2 regions of the Rhodococcus sp. NPDC127593 genome follow, and region 2 is predicted to be linked to the other one. Evidence: riboswitches for the same ligand, from Rfam matches in the RefSeq annotation. Region 2 holds a riboswitch; the other holds the start of a gene.

Region 1 (8,822 bases), on a different contig from region 2:
GCCGAGGCGATGGCGGTCAGGCTTGCGCGACGCAGCCCGACGGCGCCCATCATCCGGATGTACGCCCACGTGATGGGGAGAATCGACGCACTGCCGTAGGGGGCCGCGGAAATCGGTCCGGCGGTGCCGAGTTCGGGTGCGAACGGATGTCCGGGCAGGAACGGCGTGAGATGGGACCGCACACCGATCGGTCCGACACCGGGACCGCCGCCACCGTGCGGAATGCAGAAGGTCTTGTGCAGGTTGAGGTGGCTCACGTCGCCGCCGAACCGGCCGGGACGGGCCAGGCCGACCAGGGCGTTGAGGTTGGCGCCGTCGACGTACACCTGGCCGCCGGCGTCGTGGACGGCGGCGCAGATGTCGGCGATCTCGTGCTCGTACACACCGTGTGTGGACGGGTAGGTGATCATGATCGCCGCGAGGCGCTCGGCGTGGTCGGCAATCTTCGCCCGCAGGTCGTCCAGGTCCACGTCACCGTTCGGGCGGCAGGCGACGACCTCGACGCGCATCCCGGCCATGACCGCGGATGCGGCGTTGGTGCCGTGGGCGCTCGACGGGATGAGGCAGGTGTCGCGGTGGTCGTCTCCGCGGCTGAGGTGGTAGTTGCGGATCGCGAGCAGCCCCGCGTACTCGCCCTGGCTACCGGCATTCGGCTGCAGGCTCACCGCGTCGTAGCCGGTGACGGCCACGAGCCAGTTTTCGAGGTCCTTGATGATGCGGAGAATTCCCGGTGTGTCCCCGGTCGGCGCGAACGGGTGCAGTCCGGCGAACGCAGGCCAGGTGATCGCTTCCATCTCGGCGGTGGCATTGAGCTTCATCGTGCAGGAACCGAGCGGGATCATGCTGCGGTCGAGTGCGATGTCCTTGTCGGACAACGCCCGCAGGTAGCGCAGCATCGCCGTCTCGGTGCGGTACCGGGTGAACGCCTCGTGCTGCAGGTAGTCGGATCCGCGGAGCTGCGCGTCGGGGACGGACGTGCCCGCTTCCTCGGTGACGGTGCCTTCGCCGCCGAACGCCGCCAGCACGTGGGCGACGTCCTCGGCGGTGGTGGCCTCGTCGCACGCGATGGCGACATGATCGGCGTCGACGAGTCGCAGGTTGATGCCGGCGCCCTTCGCCTTCGCCACCACGTCCGCCGCCCGGGCGTCGACTCGCACGAGAATCGTGTCGAAGAAGTGCTCGTGGACGACGACGGCCCCGGTCTTGCGGACTGCGGCCGCCAGGGAGTGCGCCGTGTTCGCCACGCGCAGGGCGATCGCCTTCAGGCCCCCGGCGCCGTGGTAGCTGGCGTACATGGCCGCGAGAATCGCCAGCAGCACCTGAGCGGTACAGATGTTCGACGTCGCCTTCTCACGGCGAATGTGTTGCTCGCGGGTCTGCAGCGCCAGCCGGTACGCCTTGTCACCGTCGGCGTCGATGGAGACGCCCACCAGACGGCCGGGGAGTTGACGCGCGTGCTTGGTGTGCACGGCGAGGTAGCCGGCATGCGGGCCACCGAAGCCCATGGGGACACCGAAGCGCTGGGTGGTGCCGAAGCAGGCGTCGGCCCCGATCTCGCCGGGCGGGGTGAGGAGGGTGAGCGCCAGCAGATCCGCCCCGACCGCGACCAGTGCGCCGCGCTCGTGGGCGGCGGCGATCACGGCGGTGTAGTCGACGATGCGACCCGACCCGCCGGGCATCTGTGCGAGGACGCCGAAGAAGTCACCGTCCGGCAGGCCGGCGGACAGGTCGGCCACCACGATCTCGATGCCGAGCGGCTCGGCCCGGGTCTCGACGACGGCCAGCGTCTGCGGGAACAGGTCGGCGTCGACAACGAACCGCGGGGACTTGCTCTTGCTCGCCCGGCGCAGCAGCGTCATCGCCTCGGCGGCGGCGGTGGCCTCGTCGAGCATCGACGAGTTGGCGACCTCCATGCCGGTCAGGTCGGCGACCATCGTCTGGAAGTTGAGGAGGGCTTCGAGACGGCCCTGGCTGATCTCGGGCTGGTACGGCGTGTAGGCCGTGTACCAGGCCGGGTTCTCGATGATGTTCCGGATCAGGACCGGCGGGGTGAGGGTGTCGTAGTAGCCGAGACCGATCATGGACGTCGCCACGGTGTTCTGCGCGGCGAGTGCGGACAGTTCGGCGAGCGCTTCATGCTCGGACACCGGTGCGGGCAGTGCGTCGAGGCCGTCGGCGATGCCACCCGTGACTCCGTCCAGGATGACCGCGGGGACGGCTTTCGACGCGAGGTCGTCGAGCGAATCGGCTCCGACCAGTTCGAGAATGTGCGCGAGTTCCGCAGCGTTCGGGCCGACATGACGATCGGCGAATGTACGGCTTCCAGCGTCGATCACGACAACTCCCAAGCAGTTCGGAGGATCAGGACACGCCCCGCGTAGCGGAACGCCCCTCCCCCTCTGTCGCCTGCTCGAGTCGAGCGCCTGAGAGATTCGGTACCGTCGTTCACGTGTGAAGACGGCCCTTTCCCCGTGGGCGGGTGGGTGCTCCCACCGCTTTCCAGAGACGTCGGAGCCCGCACGGTCCTGTCTGCCTGAGAGATTGACGGGGAGGTGTTGCTCCTTCGGCGCCCGAACTCCCGCACACACGATGTTTCTGTGCTTGCGGTGCCCGGAACTCTCCCGCACGGCGTCGACGCACCGCCAGTCTATGTCACGGCTGCAGATGGCGGCGCAGGCAGCGCCGCGCTCCGACGGATGCGGGCTAGCCCGTCTTGCGGCTCGCGCGGTTCTTGCGCCGCGACGCCAGTTCGTCCTCGGGGCTCTGCTCGCTCGCGCCGCCGTCGGCGCGCTCTGCCGGGAAATCGGCGATGGTGCCGGTCAGTTCGCGCATCGCACCGCTCACCGCGATACCGAACACGCCCTGCCCGCCCTGGAGCAGATCGACGACCTCCTCGGGGGACGTGCACTCGTAGACCGTGGTCCCGTCCGAGAAAAGTGTGATCTTGGCCAAGTCCCGCACTCCGCGCTTACGGAGGTGGTCGACGGCCACGCGGATGTTCTGCAACGATATTCCGGTGTCGAGCAGACGCTTGACGATCTTGAGGACGAGGATGTCTTTGAACGAGTACAGCCGTTGGCTGCCCGAACCTGCTGCGCCACGAATGGACGGCACGACGAGGGATGTGCGAGCCCAGTAATCGAGCTGGCGGTAGGTGATTCCCGCGATCTGGCAGGCGATGGGGACGCGGTATCCGACGAGGTCGTCGGGCACGGAATCGTCCGGGAAGAGGCCCGGCTGGATCTCCTCCGAGCTGAATTCGGACTCGGCAACGTTGTCGCCGGGCGCAAGATTCAGCGCATTCTCCTGCGGCCGATCTCCCACTGACTACTCCCTCTCGCATGTTGCACTGAACCCGACGATCAGTGCGCCTGTGACGCGCGTCGCCAGTGTCCGCGGCACAAGCCGCAGCACATCGAGCGGCGCAAGCGCCACCAGTGACATCGAGCAAGTCCGTACCCTGAACCTACTCAGCGTACGCCCGATACAATCTGCAGGGCAGAAAATCACTGCACCGAACGCTATGACTCCGAAGAGACGGGGTCAACGCAACGCGCCGGAAGAACCTCAACCGATACTCCGCGCCCGAGGCTTTCCGCAGGTGCAATCTAGCCGTCAGTGGCCTTGAAATCGTCCGGCGACACGGACTCGAGGAATTCTTTGAACTTCTCGACCTCGTCCTCGCGCTCGTCGGGCATGACCAGACCGGCCTCCGTGAGCACCGCTTCCTCGGCGAAGATCGGCACCCCGATCCGCAGTGCGATGGCGATGGAGTCGGACGGGCGGGCCGAGACGCGGGTGTTCTCGTCGAACACGAGATCGGCATAGAACGTGCCCTCGCGAAGGTCGACGATGCGAACTTCCTTCAGGGTACGACCGAAGGCTTCGATCAGGTTCTTGATCAGGTCGTGGGTCAGCGGACGCGCCGGCTCGACGCCCTGCTGTTCGAGTGCGATCGCGGTGGCCTCGGTCTGGCCGATCCAGATGGGCAGGTACCGCTCGCCGTCGGTTTCACGCAACAGCAGAACAGGTTGATTTTGGGGCTGCTCGACACGAACTCCGATCACGTGCATTTCGCTCATCGCGTCTGCCTCCACCCTGCAATGGTCCGTCCGCGGCACACAATGCCGTACCAGGATTCTATTCGATTCGTGTCTGCTCTTCGACCGTACAGCCGTTCGAGCGCAGCGTCGTTGGGAAGTTGGGACGGTCGGCGAGCTCACCTCACCGATCGAGCGCACCCCGGACTGCCGACTTCACCAGGCAGGTGTGCAACGTCAGAGACAACGCGGCCAGTTCGCGCACCATCTCCTCGGCGCGATCACGTGCGCCGGCGTCACGGCCCTTGGCGACGGGGCCCGCGATCTGCGCGACCAACCCGGCTTCGCGGTCGGCCGCCAGCTTGAACGCCCTGAGGTGCCGCACCTCGAGTCCGAACTCGGACATCGCCCTCGCGGTGCGCGCCAGCGTCACCGCGTCCTCGTCGAAGAACCCCGCCGGCCCGGGAACGACCAGGCCTCCGCGGGTCAGCTCGCCGAGGAACTTCTCGTCGATCCCTGCCCGCGCGATCAGATCGTCGCGGCTGATCCGCACCTCGCGGTCGGTGAGGAACTCCTCGGGGGACACCTCGCCCGGGGCCACGGTGAGCGCGCGCGGCCGGCGCGGCGAAGAATCGCCTGCGCCGACCGTGGCCACACCTCTGTCGATGGCCTCGAGCTGCTCCTTGATGACCTTCAGCGGCAGATACTGATCACGCTGCGCAGTGAGTACGTAGCGCAGTCGTTCACAGTCGGCGATCGAGAATCGCCGATACCCCGAGGGAGTGCGCTGGGGGCTGATGAGACCCTCGGCTTCGAGGAATCGGATCTTCGAGATCGTCACATCAGGAAAATCGGGGCGCAGTCGGTCCAGCACGGAGCCGATCGACATCCCCGATTGCGCCTGCTGCTGCCGCACCGCGGTCATTGGCTACCCGCACCAGCTGACGTCTCACCGATCTGCGAGCCACCTGCAGTGGTCCGGGGTCCGGTCAGGAAGACCAGTCGGAACTTGCCGATCTGGACCTCGTCACCGTTCGCCAGGACAGCCGAGTCGACCGGCTCACGGTTGACGTAGGTGCCGTTGAGGCTGCCGACGTCGACGACCTGGAACTCGTCGTCCTCCTGGCGGAACTCCGCATGACGACGGCTGACGGTCACGTCGTCGAGGAAGATGTCGCTGTCGGGATGCCGTCCCGCGGACGTCGTCGGCTGGTCGAGCAGGAAGCGCGACCCTGCGTTCGGTCCACGCTTGACGACGAGCAGAGCAGAGCCCGCGGGCAGTCCCTCCACACCCGACACCGGGGCTTCCGGAGCCTGGGTTGCCGAGGAGTTGTCGAGCTCATTGAGAAAGTCCGCGCGGAAGACCGACGTGGTTTCCGCCGGCGTCTCCCCATAGACCGCGTCGTTGCCGTTCTCGCTCACCGTTTCTCCTCCTAGTTCGATCATCCAGCAAGATTCGCTGGACTACGCAATGCCACTCGGTACTACATAATTCGGTTCCCGTGCACATTAACTTCTGTGCAAACTCCCACGATCACATTCAAACTACGGACCTGCGCCCCGACACGGCACATGCGTTCATCATCGACCGTACCCTGCGCACGCCGGTGCGTGTAGTGAGACAGGCCGCCAGCACATTACGAACCGGTATTCCGACAGCGGATTTCTCCGGCAACCCGGTTTTCCGGGCTGTCGGCACCTTCCGAAACTATCCGATTACCGCTCCGCGTGTTCTCGGGAAATTATCCTGCCGTGATGTCTGCATAGCCGGCGGCGTCCAGCATTTCGGCCAGTGCCGTGTCGAGGGTCGCCTCGTCGTCGACACCGAGGTCCACCAGCCACCCCTGCCCGTAGGGCGCGGAGTTCACCAGTTCCGGGCTGCCGTCCAGATCGGCATTGGCGGCAACGACTTTCGCCGTCAGCGGGGCGAAGATGTCGGAGACGCTCTTGGTGGATTCCACCTCGCCGAACGATTCGCCCGCCGTCACGTCCTCGTCGACCGCCGGAAGCTGGACGAACACGACGTCGCCGAGCTGGGACTGCGCGAAATCGGTGATGCCGACGCGTACCGTCGTGGGCCCCGTCCGCTCGACCCACTCGTGTTCGGCGGTGTACCGACGATCGGCGGGGATTTCGAGCTCACTCACAGTGGCTTCCTTTCGATGGCAATCCGCGGGCGGATGCGAAGATCAATTTCCGGGCTGAGCGTATTGGCGAGGTTTCGCCTCCCGCAAGGCAGAGATCGTGACCTGCTGCGATTGTTCGATGGTCAGCTGTCCGCCGCTGCGCGCGACCGTGTCGACCACCCCGCCGGGAATGTTCAGGGCCGCCGCCAGAGTCGGCGGATCACCGATCGCGACCACCCCGTAGGGGGCGTTCACCTTCCGGCCGTCCACCGACACGCTGCCGGCCGAACCGGACACCCAGGAGTCGACGCCGATCCGGATGGGCGGGCCGTCCGCACCCTGGATCTGGACGGCTTCGGCACCGGCGGCACGCAATTCCTGCACGAGGTCGAGCAGAACCTCGGAGCCGACCCCCCTGTTGGGGTCAGTGATGCGCAACGTCACCCCGGGGCCGGTGGCCGGTGCGCTGCCGACCTGGATCGACAGCGCCGTCAACCGGGCCCGCGCCTCGTCGAGCGCCGCCCCGGAACTGCCACTCTGTTGCAACGTTGCCAAGGTCTGTTCCAGCGATGCGATCTCCTGCCGCAGGGCCGCCTCCCGCTGGTTCAGCGTGTCCAGGACGACCAGCAGATCCGCGGGGCTCGCCGAGTCGAGGGTGTCGCCGGACCCGGTGTTCTTCACCTGCGTCACGATCGCGATTCCCAGCCCCCCGAGCAGAAGCGCGGCCAGCAGCGCGAAAACGACGTGTGAGCGCTGCGACGTCGCCGGTTCCTTCCCGTGCAGTTCGTGTCTGCCCTCGTGTCCGCTCACGCCGCGATCACGCCCCGAACAGACGTCGCCGGAGCGCGGCCGCGTTGCCGAAGATGCGGATGCCCAGCACGACGACGATCGCGGTGGACAACTGGGTTCCGACACCGAGTTGGTCACCGAGCCACACGATCAGGGCCGCCACGAGGACGTTGAACACGAACGAGACGACGAACACCTTCGAGTCGAAGATCTCGTCGAGGTACGCACGCAATCCGCCGAACACCGCGTCGAGCGCGGCGACGACGGCGATGGGCAGGTAGGGCTGCACGGCGTCCGGCACTTGCGGGCTGAACACCACGCCCAGCACGATGCCCACGATCAGGGCGAGCACCCCGTAGATCGCGGATCCGCCCTTCAGTGCTGCCTTCATTCGTGTGACGCCTCCATTCGACTCCGCCGTTGTCATCGTGTTCCCACTTCCCGGGCTGCCCGCACTTCCCGCGCCGGGGCGGCGGGCAAGTGGAGATCGTCGGCCTCCGCCACCGCGAAGCCGATGCCGTACAACTGCGCCACGCTGGACATCCGCAGATAGGCGTCACTCACCACGAATCCGGTCTGCATCGGCCCCTGCGGGCCGATCGCCGAGACCACGTACGGCGAGAACACCGGCTGATTGTCCACGAGCATCGCGCCACCCGCCTGCCGGATCGTCACCGACGGCCCGATCCGCACATCCCCGACCGCGATGGCCTCGGCGCCGCTCGCCCACAGCGAATTGACCACCGACTGCAGGTCGCGGTCGAGCACCACGGCCTTCCCCCCGACACTGCGCTGGGACGAGTCGGACAGGTTGGGCTTGGCCGCGGGGTCCGTCAGCGTCACGGTGAGCCCGGGACCGTGCACGGCCTCGACTCCGGCGTCCCCCTCGAGGCCGCGAAGCTCGTCGAGCAGTGCCGCACCCCGGGCGTCGCCGGCCAGCGCGGTGGCGCGCGCGTCGTCGGTCCGTGTCGACAGCGTGTCCCGGGTGGCGGCGAGGGCGCCCGCCCTATCTTCGGCGTCCTGCACCTTGCTCAGAAGTTCGGACCGCACCTGCTCGGTGCCGGGGATGCGTTCGGTGGCCTGCCGGTAGGCGACCGACAGCACCAGACCCACGAGCAGCGCACCGATCGCGATCCACACCTGCTGACCGACCCGCGTCTGCCGTGAATGTCCCTGCTCACGATCCTCGGCCGCACCCTCGTACCCGGGGTCCAGATGATCGTTCATCAGAGACTGCAGCAGGGACGGCACCGGATTCCTGCGGATGCCGGAATCTGACCGTTTCATCAATGGACCTCGCGTTCCTCGCCGCCCGGTCCTCGCACGGGAACGGTTCGCGCGACGGTCAGCGCGTTCACGGTGTAGAGCAGCCCGGTCCACACGTAGAGCACCGTGCCCCAGATCAGGAGCGCAGCGCCGAGCGGCTGCGCCACGGTCGCGATGCTCCAGTCACCGTGCGCCGCGAGGGTCATCGGCAGCGCGAACATCAACAGGAACGTGGCACCCTTGCCGAGGTACATCACGTCGGGGGGTGGGAGACCGCGCCGACGGTAGATGAACAGCGTGAGCGCGAGAACGGCGTCGCGGCCGATCAGGATCGCCGCCACCCACCACGGGATGAATCCGCGCAGGACGAACGTCACCAGCGTCGTGACGACGTAGAGGCGATCGACGAAGGGGTCGAGCAGCGCACCCAGCTTCGACGACTGGTCGAGGATCCGCGCCAGCTTGCCGTCGAGCCAGTCGGTGAAGCCGCTGATCATGAGGATCGCGAGCGCCCACCCGTCGGAGTGGGTGACGAGCAGCAGGTACACGAACAGCGGCACCCCGAGGAGTCGAACCACGCTCAGGAGGTTCGGGACGGTCA
Region 2 (8,822 bases):
GGAAGGAGGTCTCGCCGGCGAGATCGCGCGCTGCATCGCCGACATGGTCTCCCTCGACGTCCCCACCATCTCCCTGCTGCTCGGGCAGGGCACCGGCGGCGGCGCGCTGGCGTTGATCCCGGCCGACCGGGTGCTCGCGGCCCAGCACGGCTGGCTGTCGCCCCTGCCACCCGAGGGCGCGAGCGCGATCCTGCACCACGACATCGCGCACGCACCGGACATGGCCGCCCGGCAGGGAATCCGGTCGTCCGATCTCCTCGCGAGCGGCATCGTGGACGAGGTCATCCCCGAATTCCCCGATGCGGCAGACGAATCAACGGCATTCTGCACCCGGGTGGGTGCGGTGCTCCACCGCGAGCTGTCGCTCCTCGATGCGACAGACACCACCCAGCGACTCTCCGACCGTGCGGAGCGATTCGACCGGATCGGTCTGTTGCAGCCCGCACCTGCGTGACGCGATGCCGGGGATCCCGATCGGATCCACGGCACCGCGGTCAGCATTCGACGAGGTTTACCGACACGTTGACGGCGAGACCACCGGTGGAGGTCTCCTTGTATTTCGAGCTCATGTCGGCGCCGGTGGCCCGCATGGTCTCGATGACCTGATCGAGGCTGACTCGGTGGGTGCCGTCGCCGCGCAGAGCCATCCGGGCGGCGTTGATCGCCTTGCCCGCCGAGATGGCGTTGCGCTCGATGCACGGGATCTGCACGAGGCCGCCGATGGGATCACATGTGAGACCGAGACTGTGTTCCATCGCGATCTCCGCCGAGTTCTCCACCTGCTCGGGGCTGCCGCCGAGGATCTCGGAGAGCCCGGCGGCGGCCATGGACGCCGCGGACCCGACCTCGCCCTGGCAGCCCACCTCGGCCCCGGAGATCGAGGCCCGTTCCTTGTAGAGGGATCCGATTGCGCCGGCCGCCAACAGGAATCGCACCGCCGTGCCGTCCGGGTCCGCCTTCCCCGCCGGGGTGTAGTGCAGTGCGTAATGCAGGACCGCCGGGATGATGCCGGCCGCCCCGTTGGTGGGGGCGGTGACGATCCGCCCGCCGGACGCGTTTTCCTCGTTGACGGCAAGGGCCACCAGGTTCACCCAGTCCTCGGCGAACGCGGGGTCCCGGCTGGGATCCTCCTCGTGCAGCCGCTCGTACCAGCCGCGGGCGCGGCGGCGTACCTGCAGACTGCCGGGCAGGTACCCGTCCCGGCTGATTCCGCGTTGCTGACATTCGACCATCACGTCCCGGATGTGCAGGAGCCGCGCCCGGACTTCCGGTTCGGGCCGGAGGGCGCGTTCGTGCTCGAGCATGATTTCGCTGATAGTGAGCCCGTAGTGCTCGCTGAGGTCGAGCAGTTCGCGTGCAGACCCGAACGACAGCGAATTCCCGCCGGCGCCGACGGACGCCTCCGGCGGTGACGACGAATCCGCCGCCGATCGAGAAGTACGTCTGGGCGTGCAGTTCGCGACCGTCCATGCCGGTGGCGGTGAGGGTCATGCCGTTGGGGTGATAGTCCAGGACCGTCAACGGGTGCAGCACCATCTCGTCCTCGGCGAGTGGGATGTCGACCGTCCCGCCGAGGCGGATCCGCCGGCTCGCCCGCACCTCGTCGAGCCGCGTCTCCATCTCCTCGGTGGCGATGGTCTCCGGCCGATATCCTTCGAGGCCGAGGAGGATCGCCGACATGGTGCCGTGGCCGGCGCCGGTGGCCGCGAGCGATCCGTACAGATCGACGCGGACGCCGGCGACGTTCCCGCGGAGGCCGAGTGTGTCGAGGTCGTCGACGAACGTGCCCGCCGCCCGCATCGGCCCGACGGTATGCGAACTGGAGGGTCCGATGCCGACGGAGAACAGGTCGAACACACTGATGGTCATGGGATTACAGGCCCGGGTAGAGCGGGTACTTGTCGGCCAATGCCCGGACCTGGGCGGCCAATCCGGACGTGTCCGCGTCGCCGGGCGCGACGAGGGCCTGGGCGATCAGGTCGGCGACCGCCACGAAGTCGTCCCGGCCGAAGCCGCGGGCGGCGAGTGCCGGTGTGCCGATGCGCAGACCGGATGTCACCATCGGCGGCCGCGGATCGAACGGGACGGCGTTGCGGTTGACGGTGATTCCGATCGCGTCGAGGCGGTCCTCGGCCTGCTGCCCGTCGATGCCGGCATCCCGCAGGTCGACGAGGACGAGGTGCACGTCCGTGCCGCCGGTCAGGACGCTGATTCCGGCTTCCTTGACGTCGGGCCGGCTGAGCCGTTCGGCGAGCACCTTCGCACCGTCGAGGCAGCGTTCCTGACGCTCCGCGAACTCGGGTTCGGCCGCCATCTTGAATGCCGTTGCCTTGCCTGCGATCACGTGCTCGAGCGGACCGCCCTGCTGGCCGGGGAACACCGCGGAGTTGATCTTCTTCGCGATGGCCGCGTCGTTGGTCAGGATGATGCCGCCGCGGGGCCCGCCGAGCGTCTTGTGCGTCGTCGACGTGACGACGTGTGCGTGCGGGACGGGGGACGGGTGGAATCCGGTGGCGACCAGACCGGCGAAGTGGGCCATGTCGACCATCAGGTACGCGCCGACCTCGTCGGCGATCTCCCGGAAGCGGGCGAAGTCCAGGTGCCGGGGGTAGGCCGACCAGCCAGCGATGATCAGTTGCGGCCGGTGCTCGCGCGCCGCTTTCGCCACCTCGTCCATGTCGATGAGGTAGTCCTGCTCGGACACCCCGTAGGCGGCGACGTTGTAGAGCTTGCCGGAGAAGTTGAGGCGCATGCCGTGAGTGAGGTGGCCGCCGTCGGCGAGGGACAGTCCGAGGATCGTGTCGCCCGGTGTGATCAGCGCGTGCATCACCGACGCGTTCGCGGTGGCACCGGAATGCGGTTGCACGTTGGCGTATTCGGCGGCGAACAGCGCCTTGACGCGGTCGATGGCGAGCTGCTCGATCGTGTCGACGTGCTCGCAGCCGCCGTAGTAGCGCCGGCCCGGGTAGCCCTCGGCGTACTTGTTGGTCAGCACCGAACCCTGCGCCTGCATGACCGCGAGCGGTGCGTGGTTCTCCGACGCGATCATCTCGAGGCCGGTGCGCTGACGCTCGAGTTCCTTGCCGACCAGTGCGGCGACGTCCGGATCGAAATCCGCGAGGTCGCGGTTCAGGACGCTCATACCTGCACCCCGTTCTTCTCGGCGTACTCGGCTGCGGTGAGGAGTTCGCCGGCGGCGGACGGCTGGACGGCGAACAGCCAGCCCTCGCCATAGGGATCCGAGGTGACCAGTCCCGGGTCGTCGACGGCGGCGGTGTTGATCAGCGTGACGCGGCCGCTCACCGGCGGGTACAGCTCGGACACGGTCTTCGTCGACTCGACCTCGCCACACGATTCACCGGCGACGATGGTCGAACCGACCTCTGGCAGGTCGACGAAGACGAGCTCGCCGAGTGAGTTGACGGCGACCGACGTGATGCCGACCCGGACCGGTTCGTCGGGGAGCGTCGCGCCCGGCTCGATCAGGACCCACTCGTGGTCGTCGGTGTAGCTGCGGTCGTCGGGGAAAGCTGCTGAAGGCATGGCGGTACCTCTTCCAGGGCTGAAGGGAGTGGGAACGGTTCAGGAGCGGCGGTAGAACGGCGACGGAGTGACCACGAACGGTTCCTTCTTGCCACGGATGTCCACGGTCAGCTCGGTGCCGGATTCGCGGAACGCGACGTCCACGAAAGCGAGCGCGATCGGATACCCGAGCGTCGGAGACAACGCCCCCGACGTGATGGTGCCGACCGCCGACTCACCGGCCGCGTCGAACACGGTGTACTCGGCACGCGCGGCCCGGCGCCCGGTTCCGGCGAGGCCGACCAGCACCCGCCGCGGCGCCTGATCCGACAACTTCTGCAGGGCATCGCGGCCGATGAAGTCCTTGTTGAGCCGGACCACCTTGCCGAGCCCGGCCTCGTACGGATTCGTCTCGAGGTTCAGTTCGTGGCCGTACAACGCCATTCCGGCCTCGAGGCGGAGGGTGTCGCGGCAGGCGAGGCCGGCGGGGACGCCGCCGCGGGCCGTGGTGGCGTCGAGCAGTGCGCGCCACAACTGCACGGACAGGTCGTTCGGCACGTAGAGCTCGAAGCCGTCCTCTCCGGTGTAACCGGTGCGGGCGAGGAGGACGTCGATGCCGGCGACCACTGCGCGCGTGACGGCGTAGTACTTCAACTCCGCCACCGTCTTCACCTGCTCGGCGGGAACGAGGGACTGCACGACGTCCTGCGCGACCGGTCCCTGCACCGCGATCAGCGCGGTCTCCGAGGATTGATCGTCGACCTTCGCGGAGAAGCCTTCGGCGCGTGCCGCCACTTCGCGGGACACCGCCGGCGCGTTCGCCGCGTTGGCGACCACGAGGAAGTGCTCGTTGGCGAGACGGTAGACGACGAGATCGTCGATGACCCCGCCGTCCGCGTTGCACAGGAGGGAGTACTTGGCCCGGCCGACACCGATCTTCGAGAGTTCGCCGGCCAGAGCGTAATCCAGGACCGCTCCGGACTCGGGGCCGGTGACTGCGATCTCGCCCATGTGCGAGAGGTCGAACAGCCCCGCCGCGGTCCGGACGGCGCGGTGTTCGGCGAGTTCGCTGTCGTACTTCAGCGGCATCTGCCAGCCCGCGAAGTCGGTGAAATGGGCTCCGAGCGCGCCGTGCTCGCCGAGCAGCGGGGATGCGGGCGTCGTGGTGAGGGTCATGCGAAGGCCTCCTCGGGGGTCTCGGCGATGGCCGAAGTGTCGGTGTCGGTGGTGTTCTCGAAGGCCTCGGGCGCGGGGCACGAGCACACGAGGTTGCGGTCGCCGTGGACGCCGTCGATGCGACGCACCGGGGGCCAGTACTTGGTGGCGCGAAGCGACGCGACGGGGTAGGCGGCGAGGTGGCGCGGGTAGGGCAGATCCCAATTGTCGGCGGTCACCTGTTCGGCGGTGTGCGGGGCCTGACGCAGCGGGCTGCGCTCGAGCGGCCACACGCCGTCCCCGACCAGGTCGATCTCGCGGCGGATCGAGATCATCGCCTCGATGAAACGGTCGAGTTCGGCCAGGTCCTCCGACTCGGTCGGCTCCACCATCAGCGTCCCGTTGACGGGGAACGACAGGGTGGGTGCGTGGAAGCCGTAGTCGATCAATCGCTTTGCCACATCCTCGGCGGTGACGCCGGTCGCCTTGGTGACCGGCCGGAGGTCGAGGATGCACTCGTGTGCCACCAGACCGGACGGTCCCGTGTAGAGGACGGGGAAGTGCTGATCGAGCGATCTGGCTACGTAATTGGCTGCGAGCACCGCGGTTTCGGTGGCACTCGTCAGCCCGTCCGGACCCATCAGCGCGATGTACGCCCAGGTGATCGGGAGGATTCCGGCAGATCCGTAGTTGGCCGCCGACACCGGGGTGCCGAGGTCGTCGCCGCCCAGCGGATTGCCGGGCAGGAACGGAGCGAGATGCTCGCGCACCGCGACGGGCCCCACACCGGGACCGCCGCCGCCGTGCGGGATGCAGAACGTTTTGTGCAGGTTCAGGTGTGAGACGTCGCCACCGAACTTGCCGGGCTGTGCGAGACCGACCAGCGCATTGAGGTTCGCGCCGTCGACGTACACCTGCCCGCCGGCCTCGTGAACCAGATCGCAGACCGTCCGCACGTCGTTCTCGTACACGCCGTGCGTGGACGGGTAGGTCAGCATGATGGCGGCCACCGCACCCTCGTGCGCCGCGATCTTGGCGCGCAGGTCGCTCAAGTCGATGTTGCCGTTCTCCGCTGTCGCGACGACGACGACCTTCATGCCCGCGAGAACCGCGGATGCGGCGTTCGTTCCGTGCGCGGACTGGGGGATGAGGCAGACGTTACGTCCGAAGTCGCCACGGGATTCGTGATAGCCGTGGATCGCGAGCAGCCCGGCCAGCTCACCCTGCGATCCGGCGTTGGGCTGCAACGACACTCGATCGTAGCCGGTGATCTCGCCGAGCCACCGTTCCAGGTCGGCGACGAGTTCGAGGTAGCCGGCTGTCTGTGCGACCGGGGCGTACGGGTGGATGGACGCGAACCCGGGCCAGCTGATCGGTTCCATCTCGACAGCCGAGTTCAGTTTCATGGTGCACGATCCGAGCGGGATCATGGTGCGGTCGAGGGCGAGGTCCTTGTCCGACAGTGTGCGCAGGAAGCGGAGCATCGCGGTTTCCGAGCGATGTTCGTGGAACACGCCGTGCTGCAGGTAGTTCGATGTCCTGGCGAGTGTCGACGGCATTTCGGGCACCGCGAGGGTCGTGGTCTGCGCGCCGAACACGGCGACCACGCGCCGGACGATGTCGTCGGTGGTGCACTCGTCGCAGGCGATCGCAACGTGATCGGCGTCGACGAGGCGGAGGTTGATGCCGTCGCGATCGGCCGATTCCACAATCGCCCCGGCACCCGCCGGGACCCGCACGAGAACCGTGTCGAAGAAGCTGTCGTGGACGATCGTGTGACCGGCGGCGCGCAGGCTTGCGGCGATGGTCGACGCGTGGGCGTGTACCCGGTTCGCGATGGCACGCAACCCTTCCGGTCCGTGGTAGGCGGCGTACATCGCGGCGACGTTGGCGAGCAGTGCCTGCGCGGTGCAGATGTTGCTGGTCGCCTTGTCACGCCGAATGTGCTGTTCGCGGGTCTGCAGAGCCAGCCGGTAGGCGGTCTTCCCGTCGACGTCGACGGACACTCCGACGAGGCGGCCGGGCAGCATGCGCTCGAGCCCGCTGCGGACGGCCATGTAGCCGGCGTGCGGTCCGCCGAAGAACAGCGGCACACCGAAACGCTGGGCCGACCCGACCGCGATGTCGGCGCCCTGCTCGCCGGGTGGCGTCAGGATCGTCAGCGACAGCAGATCCGCCGCGACGGTGGTCAGCGCGCCGCGCGCCTTGGCGTCGGCGATCATCGGAGCCAGGTCGCGCACCGCTCCGCTCGCGCCGGGCGCCTGGAAGACCACCCCGAACATGTCACCGTCGGGCAGTTCCCCCGACAGCTCCGCGACCACCACCTCGATGCCCACCGCCTTTGCTCGTCCCCGGACGACGGCCAGCGTCTGCGGCAGGCAGTCCGCGTCGAGGACGACGCGGTTGGTGCCGGACTTCGACTTGTTCGCGCGCCGCATCAGCAGCACCGCCTCCATCACGGCGGTCGCCTCGTCGAGCAGCGAGGCGCCGGCCAGGGGAAGGGCGGTCAGATCCTCGATGACGGTCTGGAACGTCAGCAGCGCCTCCAGCCGGCCCTGGGAAATCTCCGGCTGGTACGGGGTGTAGGCGGTGTACCAGGCCGGGGACTCGAGCATGTTCCGGCGCAACACTGCGGGAGTGATGGTGTCGGAGTATCCGAGGCCGATCATCTGGACGCGGGTCTCGTTGCGCTCCGACAGTGCCCGCAGGTCGGCGAGAACCTGCTGCTCGGACCGCGCGGTGGGCAGATTCAAGGGCTGTGAGCTGCGGATCTGCTCCGGCACTGCGCTGTCGATCAGGTTCGCGAGGGTGTCGTAACCGAGGGCGCCGAGCATGCGCCGGGACGCGGAGGCATCGGGACCGATGTGGCGGGACGGAAAGTCGCTGGTGAGGGGCACGCCGTGGGTGGCGGTGCGGGTTTCTGCTGGCACGAGGTGACTCCGGTTTCGTTGAGTCCGGACCGCACCGGACATCGACAAGGGGCACCTCCCCGCTCTGTCCTGAAACCTGAGAGTTTGGGCGCACCGCAACTGCGGCGTGCTCTTCACCTTCGGTAAGTTCCGGCCCTGAGGCCGACGCTTTCTCCAGAGTTGCCTCTGCGCTGCGGTACTGGGGCCTGAGAGATTCCCGGGGAGGAAGTTGCTCCTACGGCGCCTCCGAAAGGAGGTTCTCCCGCTGCGCGTCAACGGCGTCTTCAGTTGTGGTTTGCCAAACAGTACACAGGCGCCGCGGGTTTGTCTCCTCGGACCGACGGTCTTGCCAAAAGTCCTCGTCGTTTGGCATCCTCGATGGATCCTCGCTCGGACGTGACCGCACACGCCGGGCGATGGGAGCCCAGATACCCGCAGCCGCAACGGTTGTCGATGCATGCTCGCTCTCCCCGCTCACACTCACCCTTCCCGGTGCCGCGCTGCCGACCGCGCGCCTCGACGTCGCATACCGACCGGTTTCGACCGGTCATAGGAGTTCCCCACATGACTGCACACCCTGAGCCACCCCCCGTCGCTCCGCTCGCCCCTGACGGCCGCCGACTGCTCCGCCTCGAAGTCCGCAACACCCAGACCCCGGTCGAACGCAAACCGTCGTGGATGAAGGTGCAGATGCGGACGGGGCCCGAATACCGGGACCTCGCCGCCCTCGTCGAACGCGAGAACCTGCACACCGTCTGTCAGGAAGCGGGCTGTCCCAACATCTTCGAATGCTGGGAGGACCGTGAGGCGACGTTCCTCATCGGCGGAAGCCAGTGCACCCGGCGATGTGACTTCTGCCAGATCGACACCGGCCGTCCCGCCGCACTCGATCGGGGCGAGCCCAGGCGGGTCGCGGAGTCGGTGCAGACGATGGGCCTTCGGTACGCCACCGTCACCGGCGTGGCCCGCGACGACCTGCCGGACGGCGGCGCCTGGCTGTACGCAGAGACGGTGCGGCAAATTCACGAACTGTGCCCGGGCACCGGCGTCGAACTGCTGATCCCCGACTTCAATGCCGACCCCGGGCAGCTACGTGAGGTGTTCGGCACCCGCCCGGAAGTACTGGCGCACAATGTGGAGACCGTTCCCCGGATATTCCGTCGTATCCGCCCCGCCTTCACCTACGAGCGTTCCCTCGAGGTGATCACGCGGGCTCGGGAGGACGGTCTGATCACC

What was found. Region 2 has a riboswitch for glycine ahead of gcvP (aminomethyl-transferring glycine dehydrogenase). Riboswitches for the same ligand answer to the same signal wherever they lie in the genome.
Region 1: linked by a shared signal. The riboswitch ahead of gcvP (aminomethyl-transferring glycine dehydrogenase) and the one ahead of gcvP (aminomethyl-transferring glycine dehydrogenase) in region 2 are both predicted to bind glycine.

What each region holds. Positions count from the first base shown of each region.
Region 1 is NZ_JBHXWI010000028.1:97,244-106,065, forward strand. It holds gene gcvP (aminomethyl-transferring glycine dehydrogenase) at 1-2,336, opposite strand, end outside; glycine riboswitch at 2,511-2,634, opposite strand; gene ACFVJ3_RS25665 (MerR family transcriptional regulator) at 2,704-3,324, opposite strand; gene ACFVJ3_RS25670 (bifunctional nuclease family protein) at 3,609-4,082, opposite strand; gene ACFVJ3_RS25675 (MerR family transcriptional regulator) at 4,225-4,965, opposite strand; gene garA (glycogen accumulation regulator GarA) at 4,962-5,462, opposite strand; gene gcvH (glycine cleavage system protein GcvH) at 5,783-6,187, opposite strand; gene ACFVJ3_RS25690 (DUF881 domain-containing protein) at 6,230-6,976, opposite strand; gene ACFVJ3_RS25695 (small basic family protein) at 6,984-7,346, opposite strand; gene ACFVJ3_RS25700 (DUF881 domain-containing protein) at 7,379-8,242, opposite strand; gene ACFVJ3_RS25705 (CDP-alcohol phosphatidyltransferase family protein) at 8,242-8,822, opposite strand, start outside.
Region 2 is NZ_JBHXWI010000002.1:192,316-201,137, forward strand. It holds gene ACFVJ3_RS02610 (carboxyl transferase domain-containing protein) at 1-454, shown strand, start outside; partial or broken gene ACFVJ3_RS02615 (L-serine ammonia-lyase) at 495-1,869, opposite strand; gene glyA (serine hydroxymethyltransferase) at 1,874-3,142, opposite strand; gene gcvH (glycine cleavage system protein GcvH) at 3,139-3,543, opposite strand; gene gcvT (glycine cleavage system aminomethyltransferase GcvT) at 3,583-4,698, opposite strand; gene gcvP (aminomethyl-transferring glycine dehydrogenase) at 4,695-7,574, opposite strand; glycine riboswitch at 7,771-7,861, opposite strand; gene lipA (lipoyl synthase) at 8,151-8,822, shown strand, end outside.